2 regions of the Caballeronia eucalypticola genome follow, and region 1 is predicted to be linked to the other one. Evidence: riboswitches for the same ligand, from Rfam matches in the RefSeq annotation. Region 1 holds a riboswitch; the other holds the start of a gene.
What was found. Region 1 has a riboswitch for cobalamin ahead of cobG (precorrin-3B synthase). Riboswitches for the same ligand answer to the same signal wherever they lie in the genome.
Positions count from the first base shown of each region.

Region 2: linked by a shared signal. The riboswitch ahead of ACMX25_RS28040 (TonB-dependent receptor domain-containing protein) and the one ahead of cobG (precorrin-3B synthase) in region 1 are both predicted to bind cobalamin.

Region 1 is NZ_JBLKRU010000024.1:2,860-7,459, forward strand. Features, by position in the region: gene cobM (precorrin-4 C(11)-methyltransferase) at 1-137, opposite strand, end outside; gene ACMX25_RS24680 (cobalt-precorrin-6A reductase) at 134-889, opposite strand; gene cbiE (precorrin-6y C5,15-methyltransferase (decarboxylating) subunit CbiE) at 921-2,129, opposite strand; cobalamin riboswitch at 2,270-2,446, shown strand; gene cobG (precorrin-3B synthase) at 2,628-3,869, shown strand; gene ACMX25_RS24695 (precorrin-8X methylmutase) at 3,862-4,488, shown strand; gene ACMX25_RS24700 (precorrin-2 C(20)-methyltransferase) at 4,489-4,600, shown strand, end outside.
Region 2 is NZ_JBLKRU010000031.1:3,114-7,713, reverse strand. Features, by position in the region: gene ACMX25_RS28050 (winged helix-turn-helix domain-containing protein) at 1-879, opposite strand, end outside; gene ACMX25_RS28045 (porin) at 1,249-2,265, shown strand; adenosylcobalamin (AdoCbl) riboswitch at 2,474-2,563, shown strand; gene ACMX25_RS28040 (TonB-dependent receptor domain-containing protein) at 2,995-4,600, shown strand, end outside.

The DNA of each region.
Region 1 (4,600 bases):
CCATGTCCGCTCAATACCGCTTCGGGCACAAGCGATCCAGCGTACAGGATGACCGGACAGGTCCGAATGAGGCGCTGGCCTTTCACCGTGATGAGTTCGGGATCTCCGGGTCCGGCGCCAATGAAATAGACCGTCATTTAAGGGGTTTTATCGAAAGTGATTGCGAATGGGACCCTGCTTCGAGTGCGTCTTGAAGCGAGTTTGTATCGGAGAATTCGCGCTGGACCGGTGGCAAGTTTGGCCTTTTCAGCATGACTACGGGCAAACCGCGTTCCCGCGCTACGGCAAGTTTCGCCTCCGTTGCCGCGCCGCCGCTATTCTTGCTGACGAGGACATCGGTTTGCTGCGTGTCGAAGAGCATGCGTTCACTTTCCAGCGAGAACGGGCCACGCGCACCGATGATTGTCGCGCGTGCGTTGCCCGGGTGCGAGTCGAGACAGCGAATGGTCCAGTGTTGCCCGGGAGGAATCTCATCAAGATGCGCAAGCGGTTCGCGGCCCAGCGTCCAGAGCGGAAATTTGTAAGGCGCGAGCGCGCGGATGATGTCCGGAAAATCGATTGCCTCGCGCCAATCGTCTTCGGATTGCGGCTGCCACGGTGCGCGGCGAAGCGCCCAGCATTCAATGTTTTTAAGCGCACTCGCCGTGCTCGCGTGATGGCTCATTTGTGCGGCGTAGGGATGCGTCGCATTGACGATCAAGCCGATGGATTCGGTTTCGATGAACGCCGCTAACCCTTCTATCCCGCCAAACCCGCCTACGCGGACGCGACAGATCAGATCGTCCGGTACACGGCCCAGTCCGGCGAGGCTATAAATATGCGCAGGGCCGAGACGTCGCGCGATTTTCAACGCGTCGCCGGTCCCTCCCAATAGCAGGGTCCGCATCATTGCGCCGCCCCTGCCGGCCGATCGATCCGCATCACGGTTTGACCGCGTGCAGCAGCGTGATCGGAAGCGCCTGGCGCCAGGTATCGAAGGCGCCTAGCGGCTGGGCATGCGCAACGCTGATACGCGTCATCTCGCCGCCGTGAAGCGCGCGCCATGCGACCAGCGTCATCTCGCTCTGGATCGTGACTGCATTGACTATCATCCGGCCGCCTTTCTTCAGATGAGACCAGCACGTATCAAGCATCTCCGGCACGGTCACGCCTCCGCCGATAAAAATCGCGTCGGGCTCAGGAAGTCCGGCCAACGCGTCAGGCGCTTCGCCCTCGACCAGTTGCAGTCCGGGTACGCCGAGCGCGTCGCGATTATGTTCGATCAGGCGTTGACGCTGGCCGTTCGCTTCGATCGCGATGGCACGGCAACCCGGATGCGCGCGCATCCATTCGATACCAATCGACCCGCATCCCGCACCCACGTCCCACAGCAGTTCGCCGGGCTCGGGAGCAAGCCGTGCCAGCGTGATCGCGCGGACATCGCGCTTCGTGAGCTGCCCGTCGTGCTGGTAAGCGTCGTCGGGAAGACCGGGCGTCAGGGGCAAGCGCCGCGCGTGGTTTTCCGCGATGCATTCGATCGCCACCAGATTCAGCGCGGCCACTTCGCTTGCCGTCCACGCACTGGCCACGCTGTCGATACGACGCTCGCGCTCGCCACCCAGGTGCTCGAATACGCTCAGCCGGCTCGCGCCGAAACCGCGCGTGGTCAGCAATTGCGCGACCACGCCGGGACTCGCGGCGTTGCTGCTCAGAACGAAAAGGCGCGCGCCGTGATGGAGCTGCGTTTCGAGGGCCGCGACCGGGCGCCCGACCAGCGAGACTACCGCGACGTCCTGCAGCCCCCAGTGCAAACGCGCGGCGGCAAGCGATAACGAAGACGGCGCGGGCACCACGCAGAATTCATCGGCAGTCAGTTCGCGGGCGAAAGTCGAGCCAACGCCGTACATCATCGGGTCGCCGCTTGCGAGAACGCACACCTGTTTGCGTCCGTGACGATATTCGAGCACGGGCGCGATCGTAAACGGCGCAGGCCATGCGCGACGTTCGCCGCCTATCCGCGCGGGTAACAACGCGAGATGACGCGCGCCGCCGAAAATAGTATCGGCTGCCAGCAGCGCCTGGCGCGCTTGCCGGCTCAGTCCGCGCCAGCCATCCTCCCCGATCCCCAACACGGTCAACCACGGTGACATCTGCCGGTCCTCTGATCTATTTTCCAACTCGTTCACTCACTCATTCACTGCTCGCGCCTCGTCTGCAACGCGGCCGGCACTATGCGGCTAAAGCACGTACGGCCTGACGCCTGCGCGCTTTAGCCGCTGCAAAAACGGGCATAATAGCGCGGTTAGTCGGTGCCCTTACGGGCCTAACAGGGAACACAGCAGAACTGTGGCTGCCCCCGCAATTGTACGCAGCGAGTCCGCGCTCCACTGCCACTGGTTTCGACTGGGAAGGCCGGTACGGATGACGACCTGCAAGCCAAGAGACCTGCCGACCGCAATTCTTCGTGCAAGCCAACATCGGGCGGGGTGTACCGATGCCGCGAACGTGCCATCCCGTGAAAGGGTCCGGCATGCTCGGGCGCCGCGCGAGACCGGACGGGTCACGCTTTGAACGAACCACTCACTACTGTACGCGGATTAGCGCACGCATCATCCCAAGCATCACGGCCATCGGCGTGTCCCGGTCTGATGCGGATCGTGCCTGCACGCGACGGCGGCCTGTGCCGCATTCGTCTCGTAAGGGGCGAGCTGAGCGCAGCGCAGGCGCGTGTCGTGACGCAAGTGTCGCTCGAATTCGGTTCCGGTTTCATCGATGCAACCAATCGCGCGAATCTCCAGATTCGCGGCGTCACTGAAGAGACAGACGCGCAGGAAGCGCTCGTCTCGCGGCTCGTCAATGCAGGGCTCGGTCCCGACACCCCCGATTCCGACGACCAGCGTAACGTCATGTCCAGTCCGCTGGCGGGCCTCGATTCGCACGCCTTGCTCGATGTCGTCCCACTCGTTTCCACATTGATCGGGCAGATGCAGCGTGACGTGCGTTTGCATCAGCTATCGCCAAAATTTGCGTTGATGGTCGACGGGGGCGAGCGCCTTGCCATGCTCGACCATCCTCACGATGTATGGCTTTCAGTGGTATCGGCGGAACGGTTTGTATTTGGGCTCGCGGGGTGTCCACCCCAATTTGAAAACGATGCGCCTGCGTTGGCTGCGGTGAAAACCGGGCACGTCCCTGAACTCGTTATTGCGCTGCTGCATACCTTCCTCGATCTTGCTCAGCCCTGGCAGACCAGGATGCGTGATCTGCTGACGACATATTCCATCGAAGACATTCTTGGCCGCGCGCAGGAGAAGCTTGGCTTTGCTTTGGATCATGACGTTGAGCATTGGCGACGTCCCGCCTCCGATGCAAAGCTGCGTTTCGGCGTGCATCGTCAAGAGATGGGCGACAGCGTGTGTGTCGGTGCGCAAGTGCCGCTTGGGCGCCTGGATGCCGCAACACTGCTTGCGCTCGCCGATCTTGCGCCACGATTACGCATGACGCCCTGGCAAAGCGTCATGCTGCTCGACGTGCCTTCTGCTAATGCCCAAACGGTCGTTGCACAACTCGCCGCACTCGGTCTCGCGACGAACCCCGACGAACCCTTCGCGCGCCTGATTGCGTGTGCGGGTTCGCCAGGCTGCGCAAAAAGTTTTACCGATACTAAAACTGACGCGCGACTTCTCGCTCGGTCAATGCCGCCCACGGGCGACGTACACCTAAGCGGTTGCGCGCGCTCATGCGCGGCGGCACATCGCGTCGATACCACCTTGCTGGCTGTTGCACCCGGCCGCTACGATCTCTACGGCAACGCACCTGAGCCCCTCGCGCGCCATCTCACCATTGAACAGGCAGCCCGCTGGCTAGCCCGGAGTCACCTTGATGCTTGACTACATTCGCGACGGCCAGGCGATTTATCGCGCGTCGTTTGCGACCATTCGCGCCGAGGCCAACCTCTCGGCCATTCCCACCGATCTCGAGAAACTTGCCGTGCGCGTGATCCACGCATGCGGCATGACAGACGTCATCGACGACCTCGTGTTCTCTCACGGCGCGGGCACGGCAGGCCGCCTGGCGCTCAGCAAAGGCTCTTCTATTCTCTGCGATGCCCGCATGGTCGCCGAAGGCATCACGCGCGCGAGACTGCCGGCGGATAACCGCGTGATCTGCACGCTCAACGATCCTTCCGTGCCTGAACGCGCTCGCGCACTCGGCAACACGCGCTCCGCTGCCGCGCTCGAGCTGTGGCAACCAGATCTTGAAGGCAGTGTGGTCGTGATCGGTAATGCGCCCACTGCACTCTTTCATCTGCTCGACATGCTCGACGCAGGCGCGCCCAGACCCGCGCTGATCCTGGGCTTCCCCGTGGGGTTTATCGGCGCGGCAGAATCGAAAGCGCTGCTTGCCGCCGATAGCCGCGGCGTGCCATTCGTCGCATTGCGCGGCCGGCGTGGCGGCAGCGCGATGGCGGCCGCTGCCGTGAACGCGCTGGCAACGGAGACCGAATAGATGAGCGGACGCCTCTATGGACTCGGTGTCGGCCCCGGTGACCCCGAGCTGATCACAGTAAAGGCACTGCGCTTGCTGACCTCGGCTGCGGTGGTCGCTTACTTCGTGGCAA
Region 2 (4,600 bases), on a different contig from region 1:
CACCGGATCGAATGGTGACAGTACCGTGGTCACCGTGGAAGCAAGGCGGCCGGCGACCACGTCGTCCAGCTTGTCCGCCAGATCGCGATGCACGAACGCGTCGGCCTTCCAGTCCTCGACGCGCACGGGTATCAACTCACCAGCATCGGCCAGCTCATGTAAGGCCGAGGTGTACGGACGGCGCGGCATGCGGTAATAGTCGGCTACCCAGTCGGCCAGGCTAATGCCCAGCGCCCGACAAGCGCGCTTGAGCAGTTCCTGAGAAACGGTTTCGACAGGTGGCAGGTCGCGCGAATCATTCCACTGCGGCAGCACGCGTTCGGTTACATCGTAGATCCGTTGAAAATTGCGTCGCTCGGCGACCATCAACTCGCCGGTTGCGAACAGCACTTCCAGGTGCCGTTTCTCTGGTTTCCAATCCCACCAGCCCGCGCCGTTGCCGCCTTCCCGAGCGAAATCGGCTGAGCGGATAGGGCCGTTCTCACGGATTTGCTCAAGCAGGCGCTCGATGTCGTCACGATATTTCTCATGCCACTCCGCCGCGTATTTCCAGCCCATCCCTACGGGATCGAGCATTCGGTGACGCAACAGACCGTAGTCCTCTATGGGCACCAGGCAGGCCTCGTGCGACCAGTATTCGAACAGGTAACCCTCGGCCAGATGCTCGTCGAGCCATTGCGGTTGATAGTCGCCAACACGGCTGAACAACACAAGATAAGGACTGCGAGCAACCACGTGGATGGTGTCGATCTGCAACTGCGCCATGCGGCGAATAGCGTCCAGCACGTCTGGTTTTGTCGCCTTGCGGCGCGGCGGCGCAAGCAGTCCTTGGGCGATCAGATGCAGGGTACGGGCGGCCGAAAGGGGGATTGTTTCCATGCGGTGGGTTCGTGAGCGGGAGCACGTTGGCCGACTACGTTACCAGAGGACCGGCCAGGACGCGCGACGGCCAAGCACCATTGCAGGATTCGTCGAACATGCCGATGGCCGGGCTTACCTTTCAGTCCCGCATCAGCGCCCGGCGCCCGGTTCGGCGCCGGAGGAACGGGCAGGGAGCACGCCGTGCCCCCTCACGTACCCTTATTCTCGCCGTCATCTAGGCATTTTCCCCTACGTTCAAATCGCTTGACTGCCAAGAAATGGCACCCTACATTTTGATCCTGTTCATACATGTACTTTTTTGAGCGGATAGGTAGGTAACTTGTTCACTGCCGTGGCACTTCCGATATTTTTATCACCGGGGGGGTTATGAAGCTGGGTCGATACGCTGCATGTGCAGCGTTGTTGTCGTGTAGTTATGCCCACGCAGATTCTGGCGTGACGCTCTACGGTATCGTGGACGAATTCTTTCAATACGTGAACACGGGCAATCATTACACCGCAGCCATTGGATCGAGTTCCGAATGGGCCAGCCGTTTTGGACTAAAGGGCTCCGAGGATATCGGCGGCGGCAACAAGGTTAATTTCCAGCTCGAGAATGGCTTTAATCCGAACGACGGCTCATTCGCTTCTACCGGCCAGATGTTCAACCGGCAGGCGTGGGTCGGGTTATCGGGTAATTGGGGTGAGGTGAGACTGGGCCGCCAGAACTCGCCGGTCTTTTACGATCAGGGTTATCTGGACGCATTTGGAGCCGCGACTCAAGCGTCCGGATTCAGCAACATGATGACCTACGTTGTGCGCACGAGTAATACCGTCTCGTACCAATCGCCGGTCATCGGAGGCTTGCAGGCAGGCGTCTACGCCGGTTTTGGCGACGCGGGAGGATTGCGCTCGGCAGGATCGGGCTATCAGGCCGACCTTCAATACAACAGTGGGCAGATCGCCGCTACTGTGGCATGGCAGGCTGTGAAAAACGCCAGTAATTCCTCAACCGATACCGCCATGGAAGTGGGCGCTTCTTACACCATCCAGAAGGCCACGATTTACGCCGGTTGGGCCGCGAGCAGATGGACGGATATCAATCTGAACGTGGACGTTTACGGCGTTTCCGGCAAATATCAATTCACGCCGAGTGTATTCGTGGCATTAGGCTATACCGCGTTGCATGATAAAACCGCCGCTGGCAACAATGCGAATCAGATTGCCGCGCTGGCTCAGTATGATCTCTCTAAAAATACCAGCGTATACAGCACGATTTCTTATCTGACCAACCACAATCAGGCGTCTTATACGCTGGCCGGATCGGCGAATTCAGGCTTGCCGCTGGCCTATGCCGGCGCCAATCCGCACGGCATCTCAATCGGCATGTTTCATAAATTCTAGGTGACGTTATCGGTATGACATGTGCAAAACATGTCCATGCATGTCTGCTTCACGAAGAGTCTCCGCAATCGACTGCGCCGCAGTGAAAAACGTTTGAACAATACAGGCGCGTCGAAAGCGGACCTGGTCGCAGCAGGGCAAAAGGCCGATGACCTGATAACCCTCACCGGGTAGTGCTGGATGGGTTTTCAGAAGTAAAATGCGCGCTTACGACTCGTGGAAGCTGGTGTAAATCCAGCGCGGTCGCGCCACTGAGACCGGTTTCATCGCAAACCGGAAGTCAGACCTCGGCGTCGTATCCCTCTTTCCGACTTTGGGGCGCGCACTCCCCGGGAGATAAGCATATGACCGATACTGCCCGCCATCCGGGCATCCAGCCGAGGCGGCATTGCCTTGATTCCCCAGCTTGGTACGCGTTGGCGAGCCACCCTCGCGTCGATAACCCTGTTGCCTGCTTGCCGCGTCTGGCAAGGTCAACGACTCAGGCATGAGCCGGTATTAGCCTCGCGATAAAACCCATTGGTTGCTTCGAGAATATGCCTGACCGCTGTACATGCTCGCAGGATGATCCCTGTCGAAGCGGACTTGTAGCATCGGGTCGTGGCGTCCGCGGCCGGGCAGTGACCCCCTAAAGACCATGGGTCTTGTCATGCCGGCATCCAAAACCGGCATGCTGCATTTTCGTTCGCAGCATGCCTACAGTATTCCCCATAACAAGGTTTTCGCCGTATGAAGTTCCGTCATTTCATCCTCACCTCTGCGCTGACGGTTTCGGCATGGCAGGTTGCACAAGCCGCGGACGATTCGTCGTTGCCGCAACCGGAACAGCTCCCGTCCACTGCCACATTGCCGAACATTGTCGTCACCGGTGACACGCAGCATTTGCCGCAATCGTTCGATCAGCGCTATGCATCTACACAAGTTCTCACCCGCGCGGATCTCGACCGCCTGTCGCCAAGTGACCCGAGCATCACGCAAGCCCTCGCAACACTGCCGGGCGTGACCATTTCACAAAACGGCGGCCCCGGCTCGCTTTCCTCCGTCAGCATCCGTGGTTCATCAGGCAGTCAGGTCGCGGTGTTCATCGATGGTATCCGCGTTGGTTCGTCGACTACGGGACAAGCCGCATGGGCCGATCTGCCGACCTCCGCCTTTGATCGCGTTGAAGTGATTTCAGGGCCGGCGGCCGCTTCATTCGGCGCGGATGCGGTGGGTGGCGTCGTGCAACTCTTCACGAACCACGCAGCCAACCAGCCCAACCAGACCACGATCTCAACAGGCGGCGGGTCGAACAAAACATTCGATACGCAGATCCGCACCTCAGGCAGTATTCCGTCCACGGGACCGCTCTCGGTACTGTCCGGGCTGACTTATTCGCTGGGCCTGCACGACTACAATACTGCGGGAATCGATGCAACCCAGCCTGGCGCTTACGGTCATGAGGATGGCCGCAATCCGTACCATGCTCAGGACGTTGATGCGCGTCTCGGCTATGCGCGCGACAACTGGTCGATCTCCACATTCGCGCTGTATCACCGGTCCGATCTGTCCTACGACAATGCCGGCGGCGACAACCGTCAGCTTGATCATCAACTGACGACTGGCGCTGCATTTCATCTGGACATCACGCCGTACACGCAGTTTGACCAGTCTGTCGGTTACGCCACGGACCGTCAGTTCCTCTACGCGAACGACCCGGCCATTCCGACCGATGAGATCGACTCGACGCGCCTCAGCACATCGACTTCGCTGACCCATCAGGAACGCGGAATCACGCTCTTCAGTCTGCCGGTATCCGGCGAGACCAAGCTCGCGTACGACTTCACCCGTGAACAAGCTTTCCTCCCAGTCGATATTCCCACGGGCCTGCCGACACGCAACGATTCGGCCTTTTCACTCCATCAATCGATGACGCTCGGTGCGTTTTCTTTGTTCCTGGCCGGGCGCCACGAGATCATTCAGGGCCGGTCGGTCAATACCGGCAATGTCGCGCTGGCTTATGCGATCACCCCTGTTTATACGGCGCGCGTTTCGTATGGCAACGCATTCCGGCTTCCGACTTTCAACGACCTCTACTACCCGGGTTTCGGGAATCCGAACCTGCTGCCTGAGCGCAGTGACACGGTCGAAGCAGCACTAGATGCGGCCACGTCATGCGGTACCTTTACGGCCGCTATTTATGACACTCGCGTGCATGACCTCATCACTTATGACTCGGTGACTTTTCTCCCGGTGAACGTAGGGCGCGCGCATATTCAGGGCATCGACCTGTCGTACAAGGGCACGCTTGGCAACTCGACATTTGTCAGTCTCGCAATTGGAATCTTGAATCCGC